DNA from 3 places in the Arthrobacter glacialis genome. Region 3 is predicted to be linked to each of the others. Evidence: riboswitches for the same ligand, from Rfam matches in the RefSeq annotation. Region 3 holds a riboswitch; each other region holds the start of a gene.
The links. Region 3 has a riboswitch for S-adenosylmethionine ahead of CVS28_RS18730 (ABC transporter ATP-binding protein). Riboswitches for the same ligand answer to the same signal wherever they lie in the genome.

Region 1 (9,764 bases), on a different contig from region 3:
GGGCGACCCGCGAGGTAATTTCGGTTTCGTTGAGCATGCCCGCTGTCATGACGTTCCTCGCCTTTGTGAGAGTGGTGCCTGTGAGAGTGGTTGATGTGCGTGGGGATTCAGGGTCAATTGCGCCGTCACAGCCTGAACGACCGCGTCGGGCAACTTGGCCACCCGCCTGTCGTAGCTGAGTAAGCCGTTGAGCTCATCCTCCACATCGGTCAGCTGGGTATAGACGACGGCGGCAAGCCCGTCCGCGATGGCTGGCACAATCTCCCGTTCATGAAGCCGGGTGAACGCTTTTCCAAGATCGGCAACGCTGCGGTAGCGCCGGTAACCAAATTCGCGGGCACTGAAATCGTGCCCGGCAATCCGCAGGCTGTACCCGCCATACTCCGAGAGCACCACCGCCCGGGGATCCTTTTTCCAGCGTGCGCGCAGCTTGAAAGGCGTGAAATAAATATGCAGGCTCTTAAGATCCCCACCGCCTTGGTCATGCCATCCGCTGGCGTGGTCAATGGTGCGGCTGGGATCCAGGCGGCGCAGTTCAGCCGTGGCTGCGAGCGCATCGAACTGCCCCCACCCCTCGTTAAAGGGAACCCACACGGCCAGCGAGGCCACATTGCGCAGCAGTTCAACTGTTTGTTGTAGTTCTGTCATGAAATCGGCCCGGCCCTGGACCGATGTCCGGCCAAAACGGGCGTAGTTGTTGTCCTTGAGCCGCAGGGGCAGCACCACAGGTGCCGTAATGATGGGCGCCTTGTAGTTGGTGCCGCCGTTAACCATGTCCTGCCACACCAGCATCCCCAGCCGGTCACAGTGGTGGTACCAGCGCAGCGGCTCAATCTTGATGTGCTTGCGCAGCATGGTGAAACCCAGCCGTTTGGCTGTGGCGATGTCATAAATCATGGCCTCATCGGAGGGTGGCGTCAGGAAACCGTCAGACCAGTAGCCCTGATCCAACAGCCCGGCATGAAAGTATGGTTCACCGTTGAGCAATAGCCGCAGGTGGCCGTTGGCGTCCGGGCCCACGCCAAAGGAGCGCAGACCAAAATAGCTGCTGACATGGTCATCACCCAAAGACACCTGAACGTCATAGAGAAAAGGATCCTCCGGAGACCACCGATGGGCCCGTTCCAAGTGAATTCGTGTGGGCACATTCGCCTCCACCGAGACTTTGGTGAGTTCACCGGCGTCGTCCGCAATCACCACGGTTGCGGTCCCGGCGGCGCCCGTCACGGTAACTTCGACGGCGGACCCGGCAAGGTCCGGGACCAGCGTCAGCTTTTCAACATGGGTTTCGGGGACCGATTCCAGCCACACCGTTTGCCAGATGCCTGACTGGGCTGTGTACCAGATCCCGCCCCGCTTGAGCTTTTGCTTGCCACGGGAATGATGGGAGGTGTCGCTGTCGTCCTGAACGTCGACGGACAGGGTGTGCGGGCCCGCCGAACCCTGGGCGCCGTGCTGCAGCGCTGCGGTGATGTCCAAGGTGAAAGGCAGGAACCCACCGTGGTGTCCCCCCACGTCCTCACCATTAATTCTCACGCTGCAGCGCTGGTCAACGGCCCCAAAGTGCAGCAGCACACGATCTTGCACGAATTCAGCGGGAAGGGTGAAGCTCCGCCAATACTTCAAATTCTCCCCCGGCTGCAGTTGGCGGCTCACACCGGACAGCGGGGTTTCCGGGGAAAAGGGCACCAGAATCTGGCCGTCCGCGCCTTCCCCGGCTCCGGCATTCACGCGGGCTACCTCCTCATGGGGAGAAGCTCCTGGCGTGGAGATGGCATACTGCCACAGCCCGTTGAGGTTGAGATAGCTCGAGCGCACCAGCTGTGGTCGCGGGTATTCCTGCAGGACCGCGTTCGGGTCCAGGGTTTCTCCCCACGGTGTAAAGCGATCCGGACGCGCCGAGCTCAGGCCCCCGCTCATGCCCCAGCCACCGCGGTTGCGCGGCGCAGACGCAGCACGGGAAAGACAGTGAACACGGCGATGACCGCTGCGGCGAGGAAGATCCACGGCGTGGGAACCGATTTCACCACGCCAAGGTCGACATACGTTTCGGCGGCGCCGGCGATGACTGCGGCACCCGCAAAGGGGCCCAGCACCATCGGCACCATGACGGCAAAGATCATGCGCAAGCCCTGGACGTTACCCACCCGCTCCGGCGGCGTGTAGTCGCGCACCAAACCGGAGATGGCCGCCGTCGTCAGCATAAATCCGGCCATCATGACGGTTCCGGCCACCATGACCGGGCCCATGCCGCGGGCAAAGAACATGCCCACGAGTCCGGCCACCAGGATCGCAGTTGCGGGCAGGACCGAGACAAGCTTGCCCACCTTGTCGATCAGGCGTCCGCCGAGGATGCTCAGGACCGCCGCTGAAACGAGGACGACGGCCAGAATGATGGCATAACCGTCGATCCGCAGATACCGCTGGATATAAATGATCAGGTAGGGAAGAAACACTTGGGTGCACGTGCCCACCACGAGCCAGGCGGCAAGTGCCCAGTAGAGACGAGGGTTGGTGCGCATCACCGAGGGGCGCAGGCCGTGGATGACCGAGCGCAAGTAGCTGTCGCCACTGACCACCAGGGTGGACGAATCGCGGAGCATGAACCACGCGAATACACCAATCAGCGCCGTCACGGCTCCGATGATGCCAAAGAATAGTTTCCAGTGCCCATCCTGCGTCAGCCCGTCCAGCAGACCAAAAATGACCAGCATGGACAGCAGCGGCAGGATGGACAAGACGCCTTCCACCTTGCCTCTGTTGGCGGGCGCGGTGGATTCAGTGACCCAGGCGTTGAAGGCGGCATCATTGGCGCCCGATCCAAAGAAAGACATGACCGCGTCTAGGAGCACGATGGCGATGATGGCCAGCACCACGGCGTTGGCGCCGGGCAGGAAGGCGGCCGCTGCGCTGGTCTGGACAAAGCCGAAAGCGGCTGTGCTCAGGCCCCAAAGAATGTAGCCCCCGGCGATGAACGCCCGACGGCGGCCTGCCCTATCCGATGCGGCCCCCACCAAAAACGTTGCCACAGTCGCGACCACTGCGCTGGATGAAACCAGCAAGGCCAAAACAGCAGGGTTGGTGCTGATGGTGTTGTAGACAAACACGTTGAGATACATGTTTTCCACGGTCCACGCGAGCTGCCCGGCGAAGCCCACAATAATCAAGGTCAGCCAGGTGCGGGTCCCAATCAGGGGTTCGCTGGGCGGCACCGGGCCAGGCCGCACTTGGCCGGGCCGCACGGTGACAGGCTGCGCGGCTGCAACTCTCTGTGTGGCCGTCTTGGGCGAGATCTTTGGCAAGGCTGTCCCCTTATGTGAATTGACTCACATAAACATTACCGCCGAGTAGCCAATTCTCAAGACGCATGGGCTAGTTTCCGCCGGATCCGGACGCCGCGGGAACCAGAATCCACAGGGCTTCCACCGGCTGGGCCGAGCGGTTCTCCCAGCTGTGGGGCTCCCGCCCGGGGAAGGACAGGGTGTCCCCCGCCGTCAAGTCATAGGATTCCTGGGTCATGCGCAGGGTCAGTTCGCCGCTGATGATATGCAGAACATCCACGTCACAGTCCACCGCGTACAGTTCGGTTTCGCCGCGCCCATAGGGCTCAATCGTGGCGGCAAGAATTTGCAGGCGCCGCTCGGAGCGCGAGGTTAGCAGGCGCTCAACAATGCCTTCGCCACCTAGGGAGATCCGCGGACCTTCACCTTTTCGGCTCAAGTGGGTTTCCGGTACCGCGAAAAGTTCGCCGATGGAGATCGAGAGGACCTGGCACAGGGTGACCAGTGAGGCAACGCTGGGTGAGGTGAGGTCACGCTCCACCCGGCTCAGGAATCCCTTGGTCAGCCCCGTGGCGTCAGCCACCTGCTCAATGGTCAGCCGCTGGTCTTGGCGTGCGGCACGGATGCGCGACCCAATGGCCACGGGGTTGGTGCTCGGTTCCAGGGGCAAAGCTTTCATGGCGGCTCCTCACGACACGTCCAGCCGTCAAGATTTTCAAGCGGCACATTGACTGTAACTACCATCACAGTTTAGCCTAATAGACAACAAATGTTGCTTTACGGGCAATAATGACTCGGGGCTTTCCCCTACTTCTTCCTACACTGGAGCATCTCGTGGACTTAAACGTCGCCATAGTTGTCATTTATTTGGTGGCCATGCTGGCCTTTGGCTGGTGGGGAAAATCGCGCACTAAGAATAACAGCGACTTCCTTGTTGCCGGACGCCGGCTGGGCCCCTTCCTCTACACCGGAACCATGGCCGCCGTCGTCCTCGGTGGCGCCTCCACGGTGGGTGGTGTGGGGCTTGGCTACAAGTTCGGCATCTCCGGCATGTGGCTTGTTGTTGCCATTGGTGTTGGCGTGCTCCTGCTGAGCCTGCTGTTTGCGCCGACGCTGCAGAAACTGAAGATCTACACCGTCTCGCAAATGCTGAGCCTGCGCTACGGCCAGGAAACTACCAAGGTTTCGGGCATCGTCATGCTGGCCTACACCATCATGATTTCGGCAACTTCCACCGGCGCCTACGCAACCATCTTTGTGGTGCTGTTCGGTTGGGACAGGTGGCTGGCCATCGCCGTCGGCGGCGCGATCGTCTTGGTCTACTCGACCATTGGCGGCATGTGGTCCATCACCTTGGCAGACCAGGTCCAGTTTGTCATCAAGACCGTGGGCGTCTTCATGCTCATGCTGCCGTTTGCCTGGAACGCTGCGGGCGGCATTGACGGCATCCGTGAGCGCGTGGATGCAAGCTTCTTCCAGTGGGACGGCATCGGCACCCAAACCATCATCACCTACTTTGTGGTTTACACGCTGGGTCTGCTGATCGGCCAGGATATTTGGCAGCGCGTCTTTACGGCCCGCACCCCGGAAGTCGCCCGATGGGGCGGCGCCACCGCCGGTATCTACTGCATCCTCTACGGTGTGGCCGGTGCACTGATCGGCATGGCAGCCTCCGTGGCCCTTTCCGCAGATGTGGAACTCAAGGACGACGTCTATGCCCTCGTGGCCACGGAACTGCTGCCCATCGGCGTTGGCGGCATCGTACTGGCCGCCGCCGTGGCAGCCATGATGTCCACGGCATCCGGCTCACTCATTGCCGCCGCCACAGTAGCCCGCAAGGACGTTGTGCCCTTCGTGGCCAGCTGGTTCGGCAAGGACATCGACAACTCCGATTCCGCCAACCCCGAACACGACATCAGGGCAAACCGCTGGTACATCTTGGTAATCGGCATGCTTGTTGTGCTGATCTCCATCGTGGTCAACGACGTGGTGTTCGCCCTGACCATCGCCTACGACATCTTGGTAGGCGGCCTTCTCGTGGCAATCATTGGCGGCCTCATCTGGAAGCGCGGCACGGGCCTGGGCGCAGCATGGTCCATGGCCGTTGGCTGCTTGGTCACCATCGCATCCTTGGTCATCTACGCCACCGGCATCATCCACAGCGCCGATGGCATCTACGCCAACGAACCCATCTACTTCGGTTTGGCATCCTCGCTCATCGTCTACGTTGTGGTTTCCCTGCTGACCCCGGCCACCCCGGCCCACATCCGCAAGGTCTGGGACGACCGCCTCGCTGCAGCAGCCACGGATTCCAACCCGGAAGACGTGCCTGCGCAGCTTCAGAAGTAGCCCCGCTTTTCCAACTGACCCGCAGAAATCGACGAAAATACGCGTTTTTTACGCCATTTTCGGCGATTTCTGCGGGTCAGTTGTTCTTTAATGTACGACGGCGGGAGGTGACGTAATTTATGACGTCACCTCCCGCCGTCGTACGTTTAAGGAGTAACGTAAGGGACAGCTTCAAGAGATGCGATGCCAAGCTCCGACTGGTCGCACGCCAACCCCATGTTCACAGGGTGGCTCGGATGAGGAAGCGGCCGGCGGTGACTGGATCCGCGGGCAAGAGCAATCACAAAGGCCCCGCCATGACTTTCATCTCCGTCGCCCATGCACAGCGCGCCAAGACGTCCAAGAATCCCAACGGCATTCCGGTGCTGCCCGCCGTGGACGTGAATTTGGGCACCGTCACCTTTTTCACCCCCACCGGGCACCGCGCGTACTTCTCCGCAGACCCGGCCCTGCTGGTGGATGCCCTCGCCGCTGCCGTGCGGCCCGCGCACTGGATTGCCGAGCTCGGAACGTTGGTTGTCACCGTGGCCCAGACGGGTTCCCGGGCCGGGCGTCGGCTGGGCTTCAAGCTCGAAAACTACTGAACCGTTAGGTGCCGGTTCCGAATTCGGACGGCACTGGCGCAAAAAGACGGCGCTCTACCGCCATCTTTAAGCGCGAACGCCGTCTCTTTTCACAGTTGACTGGCACCGGCCTACTCGATGGTGGCAATGACGGCACCTTGGGCCACTTCGTCACCCTCCTGGACTTGCCACCTCAAGGTGCCGGCTGCGGGGGCGTTGATCTCGGCGTCGAACTTCTCGATGGTCACCTCGGCGATCACCTGGTAGGCGGTCACCGTGCTGCCGTTGGGCGCACGCCAGTCGATGAGGACGCCGCAGTCCTGCGGGTCCCCGGTCATCATCGGAAACAGTACTTCCATGGCCAGCGCGCCTTCCGGGACGTGGCCGCAGTGTGCGCGGCCGTTGGAACTAGAGCCTATGCGAGTTCGCCGGTGCAGGGAATGCCAATATTGGCTGCGGAGCGGAGCGGCCACGTTGCGGTGCACCTAAACTTTTTCGCTAGGGGAACCGGCCGAAAAACCGCGGGAATCCGGGCTACAGTAGGGGCTGAGTCGAGGAGATCCCCAAGTGTCAACAAGCAATCCGAGCCCCGCACAAATCAAGCGATGGCGGCAATATCTGGCCGACGAGCGCGCTGAAGCCGCCGTCTACCGTGACCTGGCCAAGCGCCGCACCGGCGAAGAAAAGACTATCCTGACGGCCTTGGCAGCTGCCGAGGGCAGGCACGAGCAGCACTGGTTGAACTTGCTGGGCGACCATGCCCACCCGCCCCTGCGCCCGTCCGTGCGCAACCAGCTCTTAGGCCTTTTGGCACGGCGTTTTGGTTCAGTGTTTGTCTTGGCTCTGGCCCAACGGGCGGAGTCCAGATCCCCCTACGCCTCCGATGCTGACGCTACCGATGCCATGGCGGCCGATGAATCCATCCATGAAGAGGTCATTCGTGGCTTGGCAGCCAGGGGCCGGAACAGGCTTTCCGGTTCGTTCCGGGCAGCCGTTTTTGGTGCCAATGACGGCCTTGTCAGCAACCTTTCCCTGGTCATGGGCATGGCCGCAACCGGTGTAGGCAGCCAGGTGGTGTTGTTCAGTGGCATTGCCGGTTTGCTGGCCGGGGCCCTGTCCATGGGTGCCGGTGAATTTGTTTCAGTCCGCTCCCAACGCGAGTTGCTGGACGCCTCCCAACCCACCCAGATCACTCTCTCTGCGGCGGCTTCGCTGGACCTTGAAAACAATGAACTGGTGCTGGTCTACCTGGCCCGCGGCATGTCCCGCGACGTCGCCGAGCACAGGGCTGCCGAGCGCATGGGCCAGTTCAGTTGCGACTGTGATCCCAGCTTGTCGCTGCAGCCCGAGCAGTTTGAAGCGACAAACAGCCACGAAACCCTGGGCACGGCGTGGGGCGCCGCCGGCTCCAGTTTCTGCTTCTTCGCCTCCGGAGCCATCATTCCCATTCTGCCGTTCCTGTTTGGCATGACGGGCATGGGCGCCCTGGTGCTCGCCTGCGTCTTGGTGGGCATTGCACTGCTGGGCACGGGCGCAGTGGTTGGCCTGCTGTCCGGGGCATCGCCACTGTGGCGTGGCCTGCGACAGCTCGCCATCGGCATGGGCGCAGCGGCAGCAACCTACCTCCTGGGCCTGCTCTTTGGCACTGTGGTGGGCTAGCAACCTCAACAACTGGCCCGCAGAAAACGGCGAAAATCGCATCAAAAGCGCGTATTTTCGTCGTTTTCTGCGGGCTACTTCTAGTTGGTGGTGAGCAAGGCGCAGGCTTCCTCCACCGTATCCACCACATGGACCATGGTGTCCATGGCCCTCCCCCTCGCCAGCGCGGTCAGCAGTGGCAAGACGGGCAGCTCGGTTTCCCAGTAGCTTCGACCAACAAGGATCATCGGTGCCACTGCTGTTTCGGCCGCATAATAGTTTTCGCAGGCGTCCTGGAAAATCTCCTGAACCGTCCCGGCAGCACCGGGCAAGAACACAATGCCACCGCCTGAGCGGTCGAGCAAAACCGCTTCTCGGAGGGCGTTGGTGAAGTACTTGGCAATTTTGGTGGCGAACATATTGGGCGGTTCGTGGCCGTAAAACCAGGTGGGAATTCCCAACGTTTGGGCGCCGTCCGGATACGCCTGAACCACCGCGTGTGCCGCCCGGGCCCAGTCGCTGACCGAAGGCCGGAAGCCGGGGACGGCAGCCAAGGTGGACAGGGCACTTTCCAGGGTCCCGCCGTCGTACGGGGAAAGGTAGGCGCCCAGATTCGCGGCCTCCATGGCACCGGGTCCGCCGCCGGTTGCCACCAGAAAGCCGGCCTGGCTCAGTGCGCGCCCCAACTGCGCAGCCTGCGCGTACTGCGCACTTCCCCGCGCCGCCGCGTGGCCGCCCATGACGCCCACCACGGGACGGTCAAGATGCTCCAGAAACTCGTCGAGGGCGTCGGAAATGGCATGGTCGTGCATGGCCGTGGCAAGGGTGGCGTGGAGGGCGGGCGCGTGACCTGCTTGCATGCTCCACTGGTAAATCCGGGCGTCGGGCACACTTTCATACTGCGCCGTACCGATCCCCTCGAAGAGTTCGGCGCCGGTGTACAGGTGGCCACGGTACGGGTTGAAAGGGATGTGCGGCAGCGTGGGGAAGATCAAGGCGCCGCGGCTGCGCAGCAATTCCTCCACGCCCTGGGCAAAAGTGCAGCCCATAAAGATGGCCCCCGAGGCCCTCAGTTGCACCAGTTCGGCCGACCGTTCCCTCAAATCCACGGATTGAAAGTGCCACCCGTGCATGGATTTGGTGCCGTGGGCCACCAACGCATCAAAGCGTTCCAGCTCTTCAATCTCAACATTGCGGGCACGGGGTGCAAGAGGCGCGTTCACGCCCCAAGCTTAGTGGCTTGCGCCTAGTCTGGAAGTAACAGTTTCCATGTTCGACGCCGGCCCCTGGCTGCCCGCCGAACCCACCTTCAGGAGCACCCGTGCAGGAAATCACCCCCACCGACATTTTGGCAGCAGACCCGGATGTCCAGATCGTCGACGTACGCGAGGCCGCCGAGCTCGCCACGGGCATGATCGAGGACGCCGTCCACATTCCCTCGGGCGAGGTTCTGGCTCGTGTTGGAGAGCTGGATAAGTCACGGCGCATCATCGCCGTTTGCCACGGCGGCGGCCGCAGCGGCCGGGTGGCACAGGCGCTCACTGATCTTGGCTACAACGCAGACACTCTTACGGGCGGAATGAGCGGCTGGGAGGCCGAAGGGCTGCCCATGGTGCCGGTGCAGTAAATACCCCACGCTGTCGAAACGGTCATGCGCTGCTGATAAATCAGCAGCGCATGACCGTTTCTGTGTCCTAGCCGTGTTGGCCGTGGTTAGCCGTTGAACTCCGCCGGGTGCGGACCCGTGCGGCCGTCCCGTTCCAGAGCATCGAGGGCGCCCATCTCCGCAGCCGACAATTCAAAGCCCAGAATGTCCAGGTTTTCCGCGATGCGGGCCGGGGTCACCGACTTGGGGATGATGACGCGGCCCTGCTGCAGGTGCCAGCGCAAGATCACCTGCGCCGGGGTGTATCCGTGGGCCACAGCAATGGCC
Region 2 (9,764 bases), on a different contig from region 3:
CCACGGTGAATTTCGCAAGGATGCAACCGCGGGTTGAAAAAACAATAGGGGATGATCGGTTTCGACGGTGTTAGTCGAGACAGGTGAAGCGGGTCGAGGATACAGGGTTAACTCGTAAACGATCTCTGTAAAACATAAGTGCTGAATCAAATCGCACTGACTTCGCTCTTGCTGCCTAAGCAGTAAGACAGTCCGTCAGCCCGGGAATGCTCTCGTCCCGGATCCTGGCGTCATTTAGAGGGCCACTGCTCTAAGTTCTTGTTGTAGGCACTTAGGGGACTCTTATACAACTGGGCCTGGCAGCTACTTGTTTGCGAGATAGCTGGGGCCGAGAAAAACCGATGCAAACTGCACCCGGAGAAGCCCTGACAAAGCAACATCGGACGGGAGTTCAATTCTCCCCATCTCCACATCCCTATTGGGACCTGTTCCCCGCCCTCGTGGTGGGGGGCGGGTCCTTTTTTGTGCCCGACGCCGGTTGCTGCGGGTTTGTGAACTTATGCGTTGGACTCGTGTTGGGTTTGGCGCATGCGTGTTTATGCGTTGGACTCGTGCTGGGTTTGGCGCATATGTTCATGGTTTCGCCGTGTTGGGATACCAGCGTCCATCAGTTCCTGCACAAAGGGTGCCGCTGGCAAGCCTTTCCATAGACCGCTGCAACCATCAAATGCCATGGGAGGGCCTACCTGCTCCATGGGGTCGGGATCCCGGCCTAGTCGATGTTGGTGGCCGTGGTGGGGGCCAGGGGGGCCTACAGACTGCCGCCAGTGGAGTGATCAACAGCGTCCGCGGGATAGGTTGCAATCGCAATCTCCGATGCCCGTACGTCCTTAAATACTAAGTGGTGGCCCGGTAACTAAACCGAACCACCACTTACCCCCAAAGATTTGGTGAGCTAGACATTGGCATGCTTTGTTCACACATTCATTAGTATGCCAGAAACTAATGGAAAAGTGCACATTTATCATTTCGAGTGGCAAACCCCAGCAGGCTAGGCCCGCGGTCCGCCGCGGACCCGCCGTCGGCCGAAGGAGATCCACACCAGCACCAGGCCGACGGCGACAAACAAGATGGCGGCAAAGGTCATGATGTCAACGGCCGGCCAGTTCCTCCACAGTGGAAGTCGCAGCGGCACTGTGGCACAGACAAGGGCGAAGCCGACGAGCATGGAAAAAGCCGCGGTCCGGTCTATGGCGGGTCTGCGGGAGAAGGCAGCCTTGGCTGTCGCCACCACCACGCAGGCAGAGGCGTAGGTGGTGTACGCAACGCCGAACCACATGTACGCAGCTATCTCAGGCTGGCTGGTGAAGGCAACCAGACCCGTACTTGAGCCGTCCACATCGGCGAGCAAGTACGCGACACAAATGCCCAGCGAACACACCGCTAAAACAGCGACGCCCAGGGGACCCCGGATGAGTGCCCGAGCCAAGGGGGAATTATAGGCGGCGGCTACCCGGGACGTCAGGAGAAAGAAAACCCCAAAAATACTCAACCGCAACAGGACATTTGCCAGGTTTATGCCACCAAGCAAGGCATCAACTGGCAGGTAGATTGCTGGCAGGCTCAGGGCAACGCTGACAGTGGCCAAGGCGAAGGCCCATGAGAGCCCACGGTTGCGCCCCCCGAACAGGGAGGGGGAACGCCAGATGGTGCAGGCCAAGCAGACGGCCAGGGCAGTCCATTGCAGAATTACTGTCATCCCAAGTACTCCCAAACGTTGCGTGCGGCAGCTGTGTCATCTTCCGAGCGGCGCAAGACTCGGCTCAGTGCTTCCAATCGTTCCGCTGCCAATGAAGCCAGGACACTGTTGGCTGTTCCCCTTAGCGCGGAGGCGCAGGCGCCAGCAGCCCAGCCGGCCTCGGCTGGGGACAAGAAGCCGGTGGCCACCAGGCCGTTGGTCAGGCCCACACCGGCTATCCGGGCGCTGTCGATGGCCAACTCGGCGCTCAACCTGTTGGCGCTGATCTGAGCTGACAAATTCTGCGGTGCCATGGCTGCGTTCCTAGCAACTTTTTGCCTCAAGTCTGTTGGATCGATGGCGTCCAGCCATGCCCGCACCGAAGATCGATGGGGGATGGGGGAAAGCTCCACCGGTATGGGATCGTTCCCTGTCTCAGCCGCTACATTGCGATTGAGAATTTCCTGCAGTAGGTCGGCGTCGGAAATCTGGCTGAGCAGTTCCGCAGTAGTGGGCGCCTTGATACCGGAGACCAAGTCTTCGAGGTCCGGGAAGACGGACAACGAGGCCACCACCGGCAGGTCCAGGGAGCGGCTGACAGCTGCAATGGTGGCCAGTGAGACTCGCCCGCGAACCAGCTGCTGTGCCAGCGTGGAGCGCTTTATGCCAGCTGCGCGGCACACAGCCGCCTGACTTGTGGAGCCGGCAACATGGCTGAGCCACATTTGGAAATTCTTTGCTGCAACAGTCATTTTTTCATTCCCCCTGGCCCCAATCTAGAGCCAGTTTCACATGAGGACCAAGTTATTGCGGGTCTTGCGTGTCCACGATGCCACGGAAGCGGCTGCCCACGCCGTCGTATTCGCTGCGGCGCATGCCGGCACCTGGTGCGGGCAGCTCGGAGTCGTCGTGAAAATCGCAGATGACGTAGGTGAAATCTGGCCACCACTTTTTGGGCCGCGCCACCTCAAGGAAGTCGCAGAGATAACACCGCAAATCAACCCAAACGGGGCGTTTGCCCGTGGCATTGGCCCGGGATTGTGCGAGCCACGCCGGAGGGTTTGTATCCATCGAGGCTACGTCGGCCGCGCTCATTCGTGAAGGAATGCCGTTCCGTGCAGCCATTTCCGGCGGAATGTTCAATGCCTGGGCCACCTGGCGGCGATTCAGGGAAGAGTGTGAGGAATAGTTGTTTGCCATGTTCTCTTAAGGATAAGGCGCAGCCGGGCTGCTGGCGATTCAACCCCGCCTGCAGCCCGGCTGGCTCGGCGTTGTGGGCTTGTTCGCAGGCTCCAGTCCGGTCGTCAAAACCGCCGCCTTCGTTGGTGAGAATGCTCACAGGACGCCACTGTTGCTCGTCAAAGAGTGCGTAGTTTCGGCTTGAAGAGAGCAAAATTGCCTCCCGTACTCTATGCTGTGGGAAAACAGTGGGCAATTAAGGGCGCAATTCCAGCTTTCAGGGGCTATGATGAGGCGCTGAAACACCCAGCCGAAACCACGAACACCTCAGGAGTTTGAAAACCGCATGGCAACGGATTACGACGCACCCCGCAACAAGGACGAAGACCACGAGACAGAGTCGCTTCAGGCGCTCCAGGTTCAGCGTGGCGGTGCTCAGACGGCTCATATTGACGTCGAAGATTCAGACACGGCCGAGGGCATGGATCTGCCCGGAGCTGACCTCTCCAACGAGGAATTGGTAGTTCAGGTCATTCCGGCACAGGACGACGAATTCACATGCTCCTCCTGCTTCCTGGTCCGCCACCGCAGCCAGGTAGCGCGTGAAAAGAATGGCCTGCTGTTCTGCAAGGACTGCGAAGGCTAAACAGCCCCGCCGAAACACAGCGCGCAACAGCGTTGTGTGCAACAAGGGTTGGGAGCAACAAGGGTTGCGCGCAACACGACTCAGGAGCGGATCATGCAGGCACGTGTGCAGGAACTGTTGGACACCTTCGCCGTGCCCGGGGCATGTGCAGCTGAGCTGTTGTGCGATCGGCACCCCGCCAGCGCCACGGCCTTTACGGTCATTGCGGCCGACCAAAGTTTTGTTGATATTAGTTACGGCGAGCTGCGGGAGAAGTCCACGCAGTTCGCCGCTGCTTTAAGCTCTTTGGGAGTGCACCGTGGCGATCACGTGGCCACCTTGATGGCAAAATCGGCAGAACTTGTCATAGCCCTGCTGGGCATTTGGCGTCTGGGCGCCGTGGACGTTCCCTTGTTCACGGCCTTCGCCTACGATGCCATTGACTTCCGGCTGCAAGCCAGTGGTGCCCGCATAGTCATCTGCGACGCGGATCAGCGCAGCAAGCTGGTACCCCCGGGCGACGTTCCCACTGACGCCTCCCGCCTGGTTATTGTGGCCCGTGGTGAGGCCTATGGCTACGATGTCTCCCTGGCCGAAATGGTTGCCGGCAAAGGCGCCTTCGCCCAGCTTGAGAATTCTGCGGAGTACGACGGCGGGGCGGTTGCCGTTGGCGGCGACGGCCAGCTGGTGCAGCTGTTCACCTCAGGCACCACCGGCTCACCCAAAGGCGTGCCCATCCCACTGCGGGCCGTAGCCTCCTTTGTGGGCTACCAGGAATTTGGCCTGGATGTCCGTGTCGAGGACGTCTTTTGGAACATGGCTGACCCCGGTTGGGCGTATGGACTGTACTTTGCGTTGCTGGCGCCGCTGGCCACAGGAACCCGGTCGCTGCTGCTGACTGCCGGCTTCAACCCTGCGTTAACGTGGACTGTTATGGAGAAGTTCGGCGTTACCAACTTTGCTGCTGCACCCACCATCTACAGGTCGCTGCGCGCCGGCTCCACCCCCGGGCAACAACACTCCTTGCGCCGCGCATCCAGTGCCGGCGAGCCGCTGACCCCCGACGTCATCGCCTGGGGCCGCGACGTTTTTGGCTTGGAAGTCCGGGACCACTATGGCCAAACTGAACTGGGAATGGTGGCGGGAAATGCTTGGGCCGACGGCCTCCTGGCACCCCTGCGGTCAGGCTCCATGGGTGTTTCCCTGCCCGGCTGGAGGGTGAATGTGCTGGCTGAGCTCAAGGACGAACTGGCCGCCGACGGCGAACCCGGCCGGGTTGCCGTCAACGTGCAGGAAAGTCCCTTCATGTGGTTTGCCGGCTACGTCGATGCCGCCGGGAAAACTGCGCTGAGGTACAGTCCCGACGGTGCGTGGTACCTGACGGGCGACTCCGGACGGCGCGACAGCGACGGGTTCATTTACTTCTCCTCGCGCGACGACGACGTGATCATCATGGCCGGCTACCGCATTGGCCCCTTCGAGGTGGAATCTGTTTTGGTCAACCACCCCGGCGTCTCGGAAGCCGCGGTGGTTGGCACCCCGGATGAGATCCGCGGCGAAGTACTGGAAGCATTTGTGGTGCTGCGCGATCCGTCCGCCGCTGGCGACGCCATGGTGGCTGAACTGCAACAGTTGGTGAAAGACCGCTTTGCCGCCCACGCCTATCCGCGGCGCATTCACTTTGTGCCCGAACTTCCCAAAACTCCCAGCGGCAAGGTTCAGCGCTATGTGCTGCGCAAAGCCCGTGCAGCCATGAGGGACCTGCCCTAGGACCTTGGTGGGCAGGTCAGTAGACGCTAGCTGTTTGTTGCGCCGGAGTGCGGATTCATGAGGGAACCGCCGGTGAGGTCCTGTACTGAGCAGTCGGAGTGCGTCCCCGACGATGTCAGCCACAGCGAAATCGCAACCTCGTGTGCAAGAGCCAAGGGTCCGGCGTCGTGCGGGGCACTGAGCCTTTGCACCTCAATGCCGGCACCGAAGGGCAGCAGCCGCAACACCAGCAAGGCCGTATCCAGACCAATGCCGTGCTTCTCCAGGTACCGCAACAATTCCGGATCATGATCGCTGATGCGGCTGACACGCCCGCTGTGGCCGGCGTCGAGCTCGTCGAGCCGGTGCGAGGGGGCCATGATGATCCGGCCTTCCGGGTCCGGGATGGGATCACCGTGCGGGTCCCGGGTGGGATGGCCCAACTTGGCACTCATGCGCTCAATGAAGTGCTCGGACACGGCATGCTCCAGCTGTTCGGCCTCGTCGTGCACCTCATCCCAGGTGTAGCCAAGCTCGCTGACAAGGTAGGTTTCCAGCAGCCGATGCCTGCGCACCATGGACAGCGCCAGAGTTAGACCTCGCTCGGTCAGGTGGATGGGGCTGTACGGCTGGTGGTCCACCAAGCCCTGGTCCTTGAGTTTGCGGACCATTTCCGAAACCGAGGAATTGGCAACCCCAAGGCGGGTGGCTAAGGCGGTGGAGGTGATGGGTTTGTCCTGCCACTCCGTGTAGGCATAGATGACCTTGACATAGTCCTCGATGCTGGAGGAGGTGGCAGTTTGTTTCACAGAATCCAGCCTACCGCTAGGCTCAGAGTTTGTGCGTGCGCCAGGTCTGGGCCACGTAAGGCAGCTGGAGCTCTTCATCAGGAGAGTGACCCAGATGGTCAAGAAGGTACCACTGAAGATTTGCCATGACCTTGGCGCGGATGGGGTCCGAGGCCTTGAGGTAGTAGCTGCGGGATTTGGCCAGTTCCATGATGGCCTCTGGCGTCAAGGACTGGCTCCAGCGGGTGTTGTGCACGTGCGGAGCGGCGAATTCCTTACCAATGGTGGGGTGGAAGTCTGCCTTGTGGACGTCACCGGCATGCATGATGCGTGCCAGCCGGTGAACCCAAGGGATGCCGACGTCGAGCTGGTTCCAGATCAAGCCCAAGGTGCCGCCGGGGCGAAGTACGCGGGCAATCTCGGTACTGGCGGCGAGGGGATCGCACCAGTGCCACGCCTGCGCCACCACTGCCAGATCCATGGAGTTCACTGGCAGCTCAAGGTGTTCGGCCGTGCCCACAATGGTTGTGGTCCGGGGCAGCTCTGCGGCCAACTGGGTGAGCATGTCTGCCGAAGGGTCCACCGCCGTCAGATTCCAGCCGTGCCGGGCCAATAGTTGAGTGTACTTTCCCGTTCCCGCACCCACATCAAGGGCGTCCTTGATGGGGTGCGGGGAACCAGCGATTAGCCAGTCCAGGGAATCGCGGGGGTAGCTGGGACGGACCTGATGATAATGCTCCCCGCCTTCCAGAAATGCCGCAGCCATGTGCTTGCGCCGTTCCGCGTCGAAGACCGGTCCGCCTACCCCTGCCATAGTGCTCCCCTAAAGTTGTGCCGTTTTGCCCGTTCAACTTTACCGCGGGGGAGAGGGTGTGTTGTTTAAGTGTTGCAGGGGGCTGCGCCAGCGGTTCCGGGCGTGTTCGGGGCCCAGTGCGGGTACGCACGGTTGTCATCGGCGGGCACCCAGCGGCCGGCGTCAACCACGTAATCCCAGCCCAGCCCGTCACGCAACAGGGCACTGACACCCTCGATCAGGCGCTGTGCGTCCTCAAGCCGGGAACCCACACCAAAGCTGGCACGCAATGAACCCGACGGCAGGCCCAAACGGTTCAGCAGCGGGTGGGCGCAGAACTTGCCATCACGCACGCCCACGCCATGCTCGGCCGACAAGTAGGCGGCAACCAATCCGGCGTCGTACCCGGTGATGGAGAAGTTCACCACGCCGATGCTGCCGCACTCGGGGTAGTCTGCGGAGTCGGAGAACAGCGAATGGACGTTGACGCCCTCAATCGCGGCGAAGCCCGCCACCAGATACTCACGCAGCTGCTGTTCGTGGCTGTGCCAGTCCTGCGCGTCGAGTGCTGCCAGGGTGGCGGCGGCCTTGGCGAGAGTGGCGGCGCCCAAAACGTTGGGGGAGCCGGCTTCGTGGCGTGCGGGGCCGTCACTCCAGCGGGTTGATTCCAGTCGCACTTCCGTCACGGCGCCACCGCCGGCCAAATGCGGCTTGCCCGTGTCCAGCCAATCAGAGCGGCCCACCAAAACGCCCGCACCAAAGGGCGCGTACAGCTTGTGGCCGGAGAACGCCAGGTAGTCGATTCCGCTGGCGCTCAAGTCGATACGGCGGTGCGGGGCCAGTTGGGCCGCGTCAACCACAATGCGGGCGCCGTAGCGGTGGGCCAAGGCGGCCAGTTCATTGACGGGCAGCACCTCGCCCGTCACATTGGAGGCACCAGTGACGGCCAACAGGAGCACGTTGCCGGCCCGCAGCTGTGTTTCAACGCGGGCCAGGGTCGCTGCGATGGAATCCGCAGCCACCACTGAGCGGTGCGGCAGCGCCTGCCACGGAAGCAGATTGGCGTGGTGCTCAATATCCAGATACAGCACTTCGCCGTGAACGTTGGAGCGGCCCTCGGTGAACCCCTTTTGGGTCAGGATGCTTTGCACGCACCCGGCCAAGAGGTTCAAGGAATCTGTTGTGTGGCGCGTGAAGATGACGGTGTCATCGGGGCGGGCGCCCACAAAGTTGGCCACAATCTTGCGGGCATTCTCATACACGGACGTGCTGACCTGGGAGGCAAACCCTGCACCGCGGTGCACACTGGCGTAGTACGGCAAAACCTCGTTCAGGTGGGCGGCCACGTCCTCAAGTGCCGGGGCCGACGCCGCATAGTCAAGGTTGGCGTACCGCACCTGTCCGCCGTGGATCAAGGGGGCGTTTAAATCCTGGCCCACCACCGGCAACAAGGGAGATTTGGATAGGGATGTTTTTTCCAAAAGGGCGTAGCTCATGGGTAAATCCTTCGACACAAAGGACCCTTGGAAGGAGCCAAGAAGTCCGCGCTTGCCATGACCGCTCCGGCCTGACCTGGTCGTCACCCGGGGCACCCCGCCGCGAAAGGAGGGTTGCCGGCCAGCAAACCGGGGTTTAGCGCTGGCACTCGTGACCTATGCCAAAAAGATTAGCCCAAGAATAGAGTTCTCGCATTTGTTACGTCATGAAACGCACGCCGCCGTTGGGCCGGGGGCAGGCGGGCAAAAAGAACGACGGCGGAAGCCGCCGTCGTTCTTAATACGATTGAGCTAAATGCCGTGGATTAGCCCAGCAGATCGTCCCAGTTGGGGTTCAAACGCTGCAGGACTTCTGTGTGCAGGATGGAGTTGGTGGCCAAGGCGTTGCCGCCGAAGGGGCCGTCTGCTCCCTCCAGGGATGTGAATCGGCCGCCAGCCTCGGTCACGATCGGCACCAGCGCGGCCATGTCGTAGAGGTTTAGTTCGGGCTCGCAGGCGATGTCCACGCTGCCCTCGGCAACCATGCAGTAGGACCAGAAATCGCCGTACGCGCGGGTGCGCCAGACGTCGTCGGTGAGGGCAATGAACTCATCACGGTTGCCCCGTTCAGCCCAGCCGCTCAGAGACGAGTAGGACAGTGACGCGTCCTTGAGCTCTGCAACATTGGAGACGCGAATGCGGGTGGCGGCGGCCAGAGACTTGCCCATGTATGCGCCGGTGCCCTCGGCAGCCCACCACCGCTTGCCCAGGGCTGGGGCGCTGACCAAACCAACCACGGGGCGGCCCTCATCCACCAGGGCAATCAGGGTGGCCCAGACAGGAACTCCGCGCACAAAGTTCTTGGTGCCGTCAATGGGATCGATGATCCAGCGGCGTGTTCCATGACCCGTGCTGCCAAACTCCTCGCCCAACACCGCATCGCGGGGACGTACCCGGGACAGTTGGCTGCGGATTGACTCCTCGGCGGCCTTGTCAGCATCCGTCACGGGAGTCAGATCCGGCTTGGTCTCAACCTCCAGATCAAGGGCCTTGAAACGGGCCATGGTCAGCGAATCCACGCTGTCCGCCAACACATGGGCCAAGCGGAGGTCGTCGTTGTACGTCTGGGGTTCAATCGTCATGTACATCACGCTATCGCGATTTGTCCCAAACGCCCGTTACGACGCCCTCCGGCGCCTGAATGCCAAATAAACCCGTGGCAGTTGGGGTTGGCGGCGCTATTAGTGAACTTATGCGCTGAACCGGAGCCGGGTAGTGCGCATATCTAAATTCTTGTGAAGTTATGCGCAGAACCCACCGCGAGTCCAGCGCATAAGTGTTTATGCACAGGACTCGCCATGGGTTCAGCGCATAAGTTCACTGCGCCCCGAGCCCGGCCAGCACAGCTACTCGATGATGCCCAGTTCCTTTTCCGCGGCGCGGCCCTCTGTCCTGTCGCTGGTGCCCAGCAGGCGGC
Region 3 (9,764 bases):
GTGGCCGGCCACGCCGACGTGGACGGCGTCAATGTGCTCGGGGGTCAGCGCGTAGTTCACCATGCGCTTGTAGTTGGTGTCCGAATCCTGCTTGCTGCCCCAGGTGGCCAGCGGCCAGCCGAAGACTGACGCCTGCACCTGTTCCATGGGCAGGTTGGCGCCCTTGACGATGCGCACCTTAACGGCGGCGCCACCTTCGGCGCGGCGCCGCGTGGCCCATTCGGTTAGGTCGATCATGGCCGCGAGGGTGTCCGGCAGGTAGGCCTGGAGCACAATGCCGGCCTCCAGGTTCCTGAACTCCGGCTTGTCCAAGATGCGCTTGAACACGGCGATGGTCATGGTGAGATCCTTGTACTCCTCCATGTCCAGGTTGATGAACTTGGCCTTGGGAAAGGAGTTGGCCAGCGTATACAGCGGGGTGAGCTTCTCAACGATGTGGTCAACGGCGTCGTCGAAGGCCCACGGCGAGTGGGGTGCCACGGTGGAGGATTCCTTGATGGAGACATAGTCGACGTCGTCCCGCGCCAACAGATTCAGGGTTCCCTCAAGGCGGCGGGCGGCTTCGTTCTCACCCAGGACCGCCTCACCGAGGAGGTTGATGTTCAGGTCCACGCCACCCTTGCGGATCTTGGCGATGGCCGGGCCCAGCTTGGCATCGGTGGCGTCCACAATCAAGTGGCCCACCATGTCCCGGAGCACCCTGCGGGCAATCGGGATGACGATGCCCGGCAGGATCGGGGCCATCATGCCGCCGATCCGGACGGCGCCGCGCATGTACCACGGCAGAAACGCCGGAACCTTGGGGGCCAGGATGGCAAGGTTGCGGGCGGCAACCGCCAGGTCCTCGGGACGAATCACGCCATCAACAAAACCCACGGTGAAGTCCAGGCCATTGGGGTCCTTCAGGACGCCGGCAAGGCGCTGGGCCGAGACATCCGCCGGGAACGTGGCGGCCTCGGTGAGCCAATGCCGGACAAGGGCGATGGTTTCCTGGGCAAGATCATTGCTGGGAACCGGAATGTTTGCGGAAGTGGCCGCGGTGACGGAACTAGTCATAGTTGCTGATGCATTCATTTCTGCTGGCTCTATTGGGGGTTGGGGAATTCGATTCTAATGACCAGTATGAGACCTTTGTTCAATAAGAAAAAGTGGTGATTTATGATGAATATTAGTCATTTCTACTAACTCTTTGGGAGGCGCCCATGCTGGACGTCAAACGCCTGCGATTGCTGCGGGAACTGCAGCTTCGCGGGACCTTGGCCGACGTGGCCGCGACCTTGCAATACAGCCCCTCTGCCGTGTCCCAACAGTTGGCACTGTTGGAGAAGGAGGTAGGCGTAAAGCTCCTGCTCAAAGTGGGCCGGCGTGTGCAGCTCACGCCCCAAGCCGAGATCTTGGTGGAACACACCACTGAGCTTTTGGAGACCTTGGAACGGGCGGAGGCAGACATGTCCGCCTCCTTGACCACCGTGACCGGCACAGTGAAGCTGGCCGTGTTTCAATCGGCGGCCCTGGCACTGTTGCCGGACTTACTCACTGCCATGGCGGCGGCCCACCCCGATGTGCGGATTGAGATGGTGCAACGCGAACCCGAAACGGCACTGTACGAGACGTGGGCCCGGGACTTTGATCTGGTCGTGGCCGAACAGTATCCCGGCCATGCCGCTCCCCTGCATCCGGGGCTGGACAGGATCACCCTCACCACCGACGCCATCCGGCTGGCAGTTCCCACTGCCGGCGTGGCTGGCGGCATGACCCGGCTGCGCACGGAGCCCATCACAGACCTTGAGGACACGGCCAACCTGCCCTGGGTCATGGAACCGCGCGGCGCGGCATCGCGCCACTGGGCCGAACAGGCGTGCCGGCAGGCAGGTTTTGAGCCGGATGTGCGCTTTGAAACGGCCGATCTGCAGGCCCAAGTCAGGCTCATTGAATCCGGCAACGCCGTGGGGCTGATGCCGGACCTCATGTGGACCGGGCGACCTCCCGCCCTCACGCTGATCGACTTGCCCGGACTCCCCCGGCGCACAGTCTTCACCTCGGCGCGACGGGCCAGCCGCCGTCGTCCGGCCATTTTGGCGTGCCGGGAAATCCTGGCGCAGACGGCACAGTCGCTCACCATCTAGCTTCTCCAGGAGGTCCGACGGCGGATGGCCGGGTTCGTTAGGCCAGCTCGGCGATGATGGGACCCAGCAGGCGGCGCAATTGTTCGGCATCCCTCCGCGCCGACTCGCTCAGAAGCACCCGATTTGGTCCTGCCCGATGAAGCCAGAAACCGGCAACGGGCAGGATCAGCACGTCCAGTTCAAAGGGTGCCGCCTTGTTTCCGCGGTTCTTTTCGATCGACTGCACCAAGGAAGTCATCATCATGCCGTGGGCCCTGAGGTTGGCGTGGAATGCCGGTGCACGATCCGCCAACGACATGTACTCGATGCCTGCGTTGCTGGGCATATCCAGATGATCGGCCAATAAATCGGAGAACCAGAGTACCCATTCATCGGCGAGGGCGACGTCGGTGAGTGGACCAGTGACAGGAATGCGCTCAGCAACTTCTGGCACCACGGGTGGGACAAAGAACGGTTTGGTGGCAGGCAATCCCAGCGAGTCTCAAAGGTGAAGTGCCACCGTCAGCGGCCAAAAGAGGCCCTCGCTCATACGCCAGCTCCGCGTTCTCGCAAACTGCATCGCGCCCCCTAGTGTGTGCCCTCACCCTACGTCTGTCCGCCGAGCGTGGCTACGACCAGCGGCGCACAGCCCACTTCTCGGCCAGGCCCAACAGAGCGTCGGTGGCTTTTCCGAGAATGGCCAACAGCACAATGGCCAGCAGCAATCTGTCGGTGCGGCCGTTGTTTTGCGAATCCGTCAGCAGGAATCCGAGCCCCATGGAGGAGGCGATCAGTTCCGCTGCCACGAGGAACAGCCACGCTTGGGCGAGCGCCAGGCGCAGGCCGGAGAAGATGGCCGGAACCACTGCCGGTAGCTGAACAGTGGTCAGTAATTTGAGGCCCTTCAAGCCAAAGGCCCGGGCTGCCTCAACCAGATTTTTATCCACGTGGCGCAATGCCAAGGAAACCGTGGTGAACACAGGAAAGAACGCACCAATGACTATCAGCGTGACCTTTGAATCTTCGCCGATCTTCATCCACAGGATCAGCAGCGGCACCCACGCCAGTGAGGGGACGGCACGCAGCGCCCCGATCGTGGGTCCCAGTAACACGTCAGCCGCTTTGGAAAGCCCTACGAGAGCCCCCAGCGATAAGCCCAGGACTGCGCCGATGAGGAAGCCGATCAACACCCGTTGGGTCGAGATGGCCACGTGGTTGAATAATTCATTGCGCCCGATGAGCTCGGTTCCGGCGTCCAGTACTGCGCGGGGCGACGGCAGCTGGACCGGTGAAAACACCCCGGCAGCGGTGCTTAGCTGCCAGGCGAGCAGGATTAGGACAGGAAGAATCAGGCCCAGACCCAGCCTGGTCCACGAACGGGCGAAGATAGCAGAACCCGCCTTCGGCGAAGCTTTCGTTGCCGTGCTAGCCGCTGCGCCACTATGGACAGCCATCATGATTCCTTGATGGAGGCGGGATTGGCTTTCACGGCCAGAGAATCATCCAGGAGGGAGGACAGCGCGGTGTCCACCTCGGCCTGGGTCTTGACATCACCGAGCTCCACAAACGTGGGCCCAATCTTCGCCAGCACTGCCCGCTGCTTCTCGCCCGGGATGCCGGAGACATTAAGATTGCTGCGTTTAAGTATGACGGTGCTGGCAACTTCCGGCTTGAGTCCTGCGGCTGTAGCCAGGATCTGTGCTGTCTCTTCGGGGTTTTCCGCTGCCCAAATACGCGCCTTTTCATAGGCGTCCACCACGCTCTGCGCCAGTTCCGGCTTGTCCTTCAGGAATGACTCTGTGGCGTTCAGGAAACCGTAAGTATTAAACTCCAGGTTCCGGTAAAAGAGGGTTGCACCTTCTTGTTCGGCCGTGGCCATGATCGGGTCCAGACCTGCCCACGCATCAACGGAACCGTTCTCCAAGGCGGCCCGGCCATCGGCATGCTGGAGATTCTGCACTGTGACGTCATCTGTGCTCAGGCCGGCCGCCTCCAAAGCCTGGACCAGGAAGAAGTAGGGATCGGTGCCCTTGGTGGCAGCTACTGACTTGCCTTTGAGATCGGCTACCGAGGTGATGGCTGAGCCCTTGGCGGCAACCAGGGCAGCCCATTCGGGCTGGGAGTAGATGGAGATCGTTTTAATGGGCGATCCATTGGACCGGGCCAGCAGCGCGGCTGATCCTGCCGTGGAGCCGACGTCGATGGCTCCGGCGAGCAAAGCCTGATTGGCCTTGTTTGAACCGGCGGACTGCACCCATGTCACGGTGACGCCCTTGCTGGCCAGGGTTGCCTCCAGCCAGCCCTTTTCCTTGATGACAAGGCTCAGCGGGTTGTAGGTGGCAAAGTCGATGGTTAGTGTGCCGCCATCCTTGCCGGCGATGTCGGTGGCTGCATTCTCGCCGGCGCACCCCGCTAGGGCGAGTGCGGAGACGGCGGCAGCGACGCTGAGGAAGGAACGGCGGTTAAGGGTGGGAGAAAAAGGCATGGTGGTCCTCACGAAAGGTTGTGTTGATGAAAGGGTGTGGGAAAAGTGGCTAGTGGCCGTTGACGCCAAGGCTGGCCAGCAGTGAACTTCGAAGTCCGGCCAGCGCCGTTGATGCCCGGTCGCGGGGGCGGGGGCCCGGCACTTCCACGGTGCGCACAATGGTGGCCCCCGGAGCGCCGGTCCCGTCAGGGCCAAGCAAAATGATGTGGTCGGCGAGCTGAAGGGCCTCGTCGACATCATGGGTGACCAGCAAGACAGTGGTGGGCTCGGCCTGGTGTACGTCCAGCAGCAAATCCTGCATGGTGATCCGGGTCAGTGCATCCAATGCGCCGAAGGGCTCATCCAGCAGCAACACCCCGGGGTTTCGGGCCAGCGCCCTGGCCAGCGACGCCCGCTGGGCCATGCCGCCGGAGACCTCGCGCGGGCGGTGACCGGCAAATTCGGACAACCCCACCAGTCCGACGAGCCTTTCAACTACCTCGCGGGTGCGGGCGGCGTTGGCGCCGGCGGGGACGCCAATCGCCACGTTTCCGGCGATGGATTTCCATGGCAGCAGCCTGGGTTCTTGAAAGGCGACGGCGCAGCGCGAATCAATGCCGGACACGGCAGTGCCGTTAATAGTCACCGCGCCTGTGCTGGGCGTATCGAGCCCTGCCACGGCGCGCAGCAAAGTGGACTTCCCGCAGCCGGAGGGCCCCAATAACGCCACGATCTCCCCAGCTTGCACGTCGAAGGAAACCTCCCGAAGCACCGTGTGGGCACCGTGTCCAGTCCCAAAGGACCGGCCCAGGTTCTGAAAGGACACAGCCATGGCGGCAGTACCTTGCGGATCTGGCAGGGCGGAGGCCGTGGCAACGGACGGCGAAAGTAAAGCAGGCATGAGTGCACTCCATCGGTCCTGGCGGTAGCACCCTGCCGGCATTGATACCCGCACAGGGTGTCAACCAGGGTTGCTGCGGCGTCGTGGAGCCAGATCTCTCGGCCGCTCGGGATGGTCAACGTAAGACTAAGTCCTGCAGCAGGACCGGCAAAAATCGGGGCCGGTTCGGCAGTTCGCGAATCGTAACAATCCGAGCGCCCGGCCGGGGCCGCATTTGATGTCACACACCTGGTTGTCAGCCCGGTGTGCCACCATGGACCCATGACAGTCGCCGCAACCGCGGGGCCCACAATGGTTTGGGATGCCCACGGACCCTACTCCCTACACGGGACGTTGGGCATCATTGGTAGGGGCCCTGCCGATAAAACCATCCGGCTGGCCCCGGGCGCGGCCTGGCTGGCCTTCAACACCCCCTCCGGACCAGCAACTTTGGGCATCAACCAACAGGGCAACGAGCTGCACGCCCGGGCTTGGGGTCCCGGCGCGGACCACGCCCTGACGGGCGTCCCGGCGCTGCTGGGCACCCACGACGACTGGTCCCATTTTGATTCACCCGGCTTTGCCGCCACGCTCCCCCGCGCAGTGAGGGATGCCCGACGCCGGCACCAGGCAGTGCGGCTGCCCTCCACCGGGCGCATGGTTGACGCCCTGGTGCCTGCCATCTTGGAGCAAAAGGTCACATCCCTTGAGGCTCTTCGCAGCTACGCCGTCTTGTTGCGCAGATTCGGCACCGAGGCCCCGGGCGTTGGTGCTGACCCGGGTGTTCCGCACAATCTCCTGGTGGCCCCCACCCCCGCCCAATGGGCCGCGATTCCATCCTGGGAATGGCACAAGGCAGGTGTTGGACCACAGCGCTCGGCCACCATTGTGCGGATGCTGCGAGCGGCGTCGGGCTTGGAGCGTTTGGCGAAGCTGCCAGCAGCGGAAGCGGGCGCAAGGATGCAGAGCATCCCCGGCGTTGGGGTATGGACGGCGGCGGAAGTCACCCAGCGCACCCACGGTGACGCCGATCAGGTGGCCGTGGGCGACTACCACCTGGCCGCCTACGTGGGCTGGGCGCTGGCCGGGAAACCAGTGGACGATACTGGCATGCTGGAACTTTTGGAGCCCTGGCGCGGGCACCGGCAGCGGGTGGTGCGCATGTTGCAACTCAGTGGTTTCCGCAAGCCGATGTTCGGTCCGCGCATGACCATCCAAGACCACCGCGGGCACTGACGTGCTGGCCGGATGCGTTCACACTGCGGAACCGCTTCCGGGGCCGGCCCCGCCATCGCCTAGGCTGGTGGAATGAGTGAGATCATCAACCTACAGGCCACGTTCATCCCCAATGAGGGCGAATTCTTCCGCGTGAAGCTCGCCCTCGAGATCGCGATTGAGCAGGTCGTCGAAGAAACCGGCTGCATTCAGTATGAGATCACGGAGGAATCCGAGGAAAAGATTGTCCTGACTGAGCAGTGGGCGTCCGAGGCGGACCTGGAAAAGCACGGCAAGGGCATCGCCGTTCAGGACCTGAACGAATCCCTCAGCGCGCTGTTGGCGGAGCCGGTCAAGCTGGAACGCCACTAACAACGAATGACGCCAACGTCGAGGGGCCCGTCACCAGATGGTGACGGGCCCCTCGACGCCTGCGCGAAGAACTCTATTCGGCTGCACTACCTTCGGCCTGCTTGGCGGCCACGGCTGCGTGAACCTCGCTCATGTCCAGTGCCTTGACGGCCGTGATGACCTCATCCAGCTGGGTGCCGTTGAGCGCACCGGGCTGGGCAAAAACCAGCACCTTTTCCCTGAACGCCATCAGCGTGGGGATGGAGGTGATGTTTGCTTCGGCGGCGAGCTGTTGCTCGGCTTCCGTATCCACCTTGGCGAACACAATGCCGTCGTGCTTCTCGGAGGCAGCCTCATAGGTGGGCGCAAAGCGCACGCAGGGCTGGCACCAAGACGCCCAGAAGTCAACGATCACAATGTCATTGCCTTCAATGGTGGGACCAAAAGTTTCTGTGGTGATATCAACTGTAGCCATGCGTTAACCGTACGGGACGGGACAAAAGCATGGCTACAGTTTCGCTCAACGCGTGAGCGGGAATATCGGGATCAGACCCCGAGCGGTGCGTGCTCCGTCAGGAGCTTTCGTCCGGCAAAGATGACGACGGCGCTGATCAGAACAGCCGCTGCCGCAACATAAAAGGTGGCCGAGGCGTTGACGTGTTCGGCGATCTTGGCCGCCATGAATGGGGCCAGGGCGCCGCCCATCCAGCGGATGAAGTTGTAGCCGGCGCTGGCCACAGGGCGCGGGGAGTCCGAGACGGACATGGCCATTTCGGTGAACAAAGTGTTGTTGATACCCAGCAGCGCACCGGAGAGGACTGTCAGCACCACAACGGTGGTGACCGAGTGCCCGGCAGCCAGGGCGAGGCCGATGAGGATCACCATCAAGCCCAGCAGGGACCCGGTGAGTGCTCGGGTCGGCCCAAACCAGCGCTGAACCAGTGGCGCCACGAAGACCGAGAAGACGGCCACGGCAACGCCCCAGCCAAAGAATACGGCGCCGATCCCGTAGGCATCAAAGCCCAGGATGAAGGGCACAAAGGCCAAGATGGTGAAGAAGCCGTAGTTGTAGAACAAGGCGCTGCCGGCCGTGGTGCGCAGCCCCTTGTGGCCCAACGCCAACAGCGGGTCGCGCAGCCGGGTCTTGGTGGCAGGCAGCGGAGCCTTGGGCAACATGACAATAACCAAGATGAAGGCGATGGCCATGGCCGTTGCCGTGCCAAAGAACGGTGCACGCCATTGCCAGCCACCCAGCAGGGCACCCATGAGCGGGCCAAGGGACAAGCCCAAACCAAGGGCGGCCTCGTACAAAATGATCGCCGTGGCCGCGCCGCCGGAGGCAACCCCCACCATGACGGCCAAGGACGTGGCAACGAACAAAGCATTGCCCAGGCCCCACCCGGCGCGGAAGCCCACCAGTTCATCGACCGTGTTGGAGAATCCCGACAAGGCCGAGAAAACCACAATGATGCCCAGCCCAATCAGCAGCGTCTTCTTGCCGCCAATGCGTGAGGACACAAACCCGGTGATCAACATCGCGATGGCCGTCACCAGGAAGTAGCTGGTGAAAAGCAGGGACACCTCACTTGGGGTGGCGTCCAGGTTCTCGGCAATGGCCGGCAGAATGGGATCCACCAGACCAATGCCCATAAAAGCAAACACGGCCGCGAACGCCACCGCCCACACGGCCTTGGGTTGTTTCAGCATGGAACGTTTCTCGTTCGCCAACACGTCGTCAATCTGTTGGGCAGCCTTGGCTGCCGTTGTGCCTTGCACGGTTTCTCCTTGCTTCATGATGTTCTTGCGGCAGTACGTGCCATCGCTGTCAGCTGGCCAGTGCCTCGTTGAGTTTGGCAATGGCGGGAATCGCTTTGGCCACGGCCTGGAGCTCATCGGCGTCGAGAGTCTTCAGCGCCGTGGCCATCGTGGCGTTGCGGCGGGCATTGGCTTCAGCTAGGGCGCTGCGCCCGGCATCCGTGAGACCAACCAGGACCACGCGGGCGTCGGATTCATCAGCTTTGCGCTCCACCAGCCCCAAACTGCCCAGCTTGATGACCTGCTCGGTGGCACTGGGGACGCGGATGCCGGCGTTGCGGGCAATGGCTCCCACCCGCAGTGGTTGGGCGGCGATCATGTTCAAGGTGGCCACTTGGCCGGTACTCAATTCACCGTCCGCGTCAATGGAACGGACCAAATAGACGGCCTGGCGCAGAATGTCGCGATACCGGCGGGCCAAGTCATGAAGCTCAATGTCGTCCATAGTTAGGTAGCCTAACATATAGTTAGGGCACCTAACAGTCTCTTGTTGTGCAGCCAACCATTGGTGAGGCCTCCCACCTGCCCTGGCTCCGGCGTCGAACACCGGGGGCGAAACACTTCAAGGAAAGGTCGCCGGGAGGACACATGGTATTCACAGCCAATTCACCCGGCCCGTGGATACTGGCGTTATTGACTATAGAAAAGGAAGCAGCGATGACTTTCACTTCAGGAGACCCCATGACACGCCCCATCCACCACCGCGCATTCGTAGACCCCGAGAACCACGAAGTCTGGCCGGCACTGAACAAGAATCAGCCCGTAGCGCTGGTCAACGGCCGCGGCTGGCGCCTGTCCGGCCGCGTGGAGACGCTCAGCAGCGACCGCCAGTGCCTTTGGATCCAGCTCGACGCCGGCATGGGCCGCCAGCTGATCCACCACCAGGACGGCTTTGTGCTTGATGGCTACACCGACATCAACTGACGCCGAGCAA

Region 1: linked by a shared signal. The riboswitch ahead of CVS28_RS04490 (hypothetical protein) and the one ahead of CVS28_RS18730 (ABC transporter ATP-binding protein) in region 3 are both predicted to bind S-adenosylmethionine.
Region 2: linked by a shared signal. The riboswitch ahead of CVS28_RS06725 (aminotransferase class V-fold PLP-dependent enzyme) and the one ahead of CVS28_RS18730 (ABC transporter ATP-binding protein) in region 3 are both predicted to bind S-adenosylmethionine.

Annotation. Positions count from the first base shown of each region.
Region 1 covers NZ_PPXB01000003.1:178,974-188,737, forward strand. Annotated here, with positions in the region: gene CVS28_RS04465 (DUF2804 domain-containing protein) at 1-49, opposite strand, end outside; gene CVS28_RS04470 (glycoside hydrolase family 2 protein) at 46-1,920, opposite strand; gene CVS28_RS04475 (MFS transporter) at 1,917-3,302, opposite strand; gene CVS28_RS04480 (helix-turn-helix domain-containing protein) at 3,373-3,960, opposite strand; gene CVS28_RS04485 (sodium:solute symporter family protein) at 4,158-5,630, shown strand; SAM riboswitch class IV at 5,800-5,913, shown strand; gene CVS28_RS04490 (hypothetical protein) at 5,927-6,214, shown strand; gene CVS28_RS04495 (biotin/lipoyl-containing protein) at 6,325-6,552, opposite strand; gene CVS28_RS04500 (VIT1/CCC1 transporter family protein) at 6,761-7,852, shown strand; gene CVS28_RS04505 (LOG family protein) at 7,933-9,054, opposite strand; gene CVS28_RS04510 (rhodanese-like domain-containing protein) at 9,153-9,458, shown strand; gene CVS28_RS04515 (aldo/keto reductase) at 9,545-9,764, opposite strand, start outside.
Region 2 covers NZ_PPXB01000004.1:314,624-324,387, reverse strand. Annotated here, with positions in the region: RNA gene ssrA (transfer-messenger RNA) at 48-413, shown strand; gene CVS28_RS06760 (hypothetical protein) at 992-1,699, opposite strand; gene CVS28_RS06755 (hypothetical protein) at 1,696-2,430, opposite strand; gene CVS28_RS06750 (hypothetical protein) at 2,483-2,878, opposite strand; gene CVS28_RS06745 (DUF4193 domain-containing protein) at 3,204-3,503, shown strand; gene CVS28_RS06740 (AMP-binding protein) at 3,597-5,252, shown strand; gene CVS28_RS06735 (metal-dependent transcriptional regulator) at 5,279-6,040, opposite strand; gene CVS28_RS06730 (class I SAM-dependent methyltransferase) at 6,063-6,833, opposite strand; gene CVS28_RS06725 (aminotransferase class V-fold PLP-dependent enzyme) at 6,899-8,308, opposite strand; SAM riboswitch class IV at 8,352-8,465, opposite strand; gene hisN (histidinol-phosphatase) at 8,614-9,429, opposite strand; gene rsgA (ribosome small subunit-dependent GTPase A) at 9,694-9,764, opposite strand, start outside.
Region 3 covers NZ_PPXB01000021.1:8,516-18,279, forward strand. Annotated here, with positions in the region: gene CVS28_RS18705 (bifunctional proline dehydrogenase/L-glutamate gamma-semialdehyde dehydrogenase) at 1-1,056, opposite strand, end outside; gene CVS28_RS18710 (LysR family transcriptional regulator) at 1,203-2,126, shown strand; gene CVS28_RS18715 (hypothetical protein) at 2,164-2,595, opposite strand; gene CVS28_RS18720 (ABC transporter permease) at 2,735-3,562, opposite strand; gene CVS28_RS18725 (aliphatic sulfonate ABC transporter substrate-binding protein) at 3,559-4,590, opposite strand; gene CVS28_RS18730 (ABC transporter ATP-binding protein) at 4,640-5,470, opposite strand; SAM riboswitch class I at 5,477-5,588, opposite strand; gene CVS28_RS18735 (DNA-3-methyladenine glycosylase family protein) at 5,732-6,685, shown strand; gene CVS28_RS18740 (putative quinol monooxygenase) at 6,758-7,036, shown strand; gene CVS28_RS18745 (thioredoxin family protein) at 7,110-7,490, opposite strand; gene CVS28_RS18750 (MFS transporter) at 7,562-8,791, opposite strand; gene CVS28_RS18755 (MarR family winged helix-turn-helix transcriptional regulator) at 8,841-9,275, opposite strand; gene CVS28_RS18760 (hypothetical protein) at 9,488-9,754, shown strand.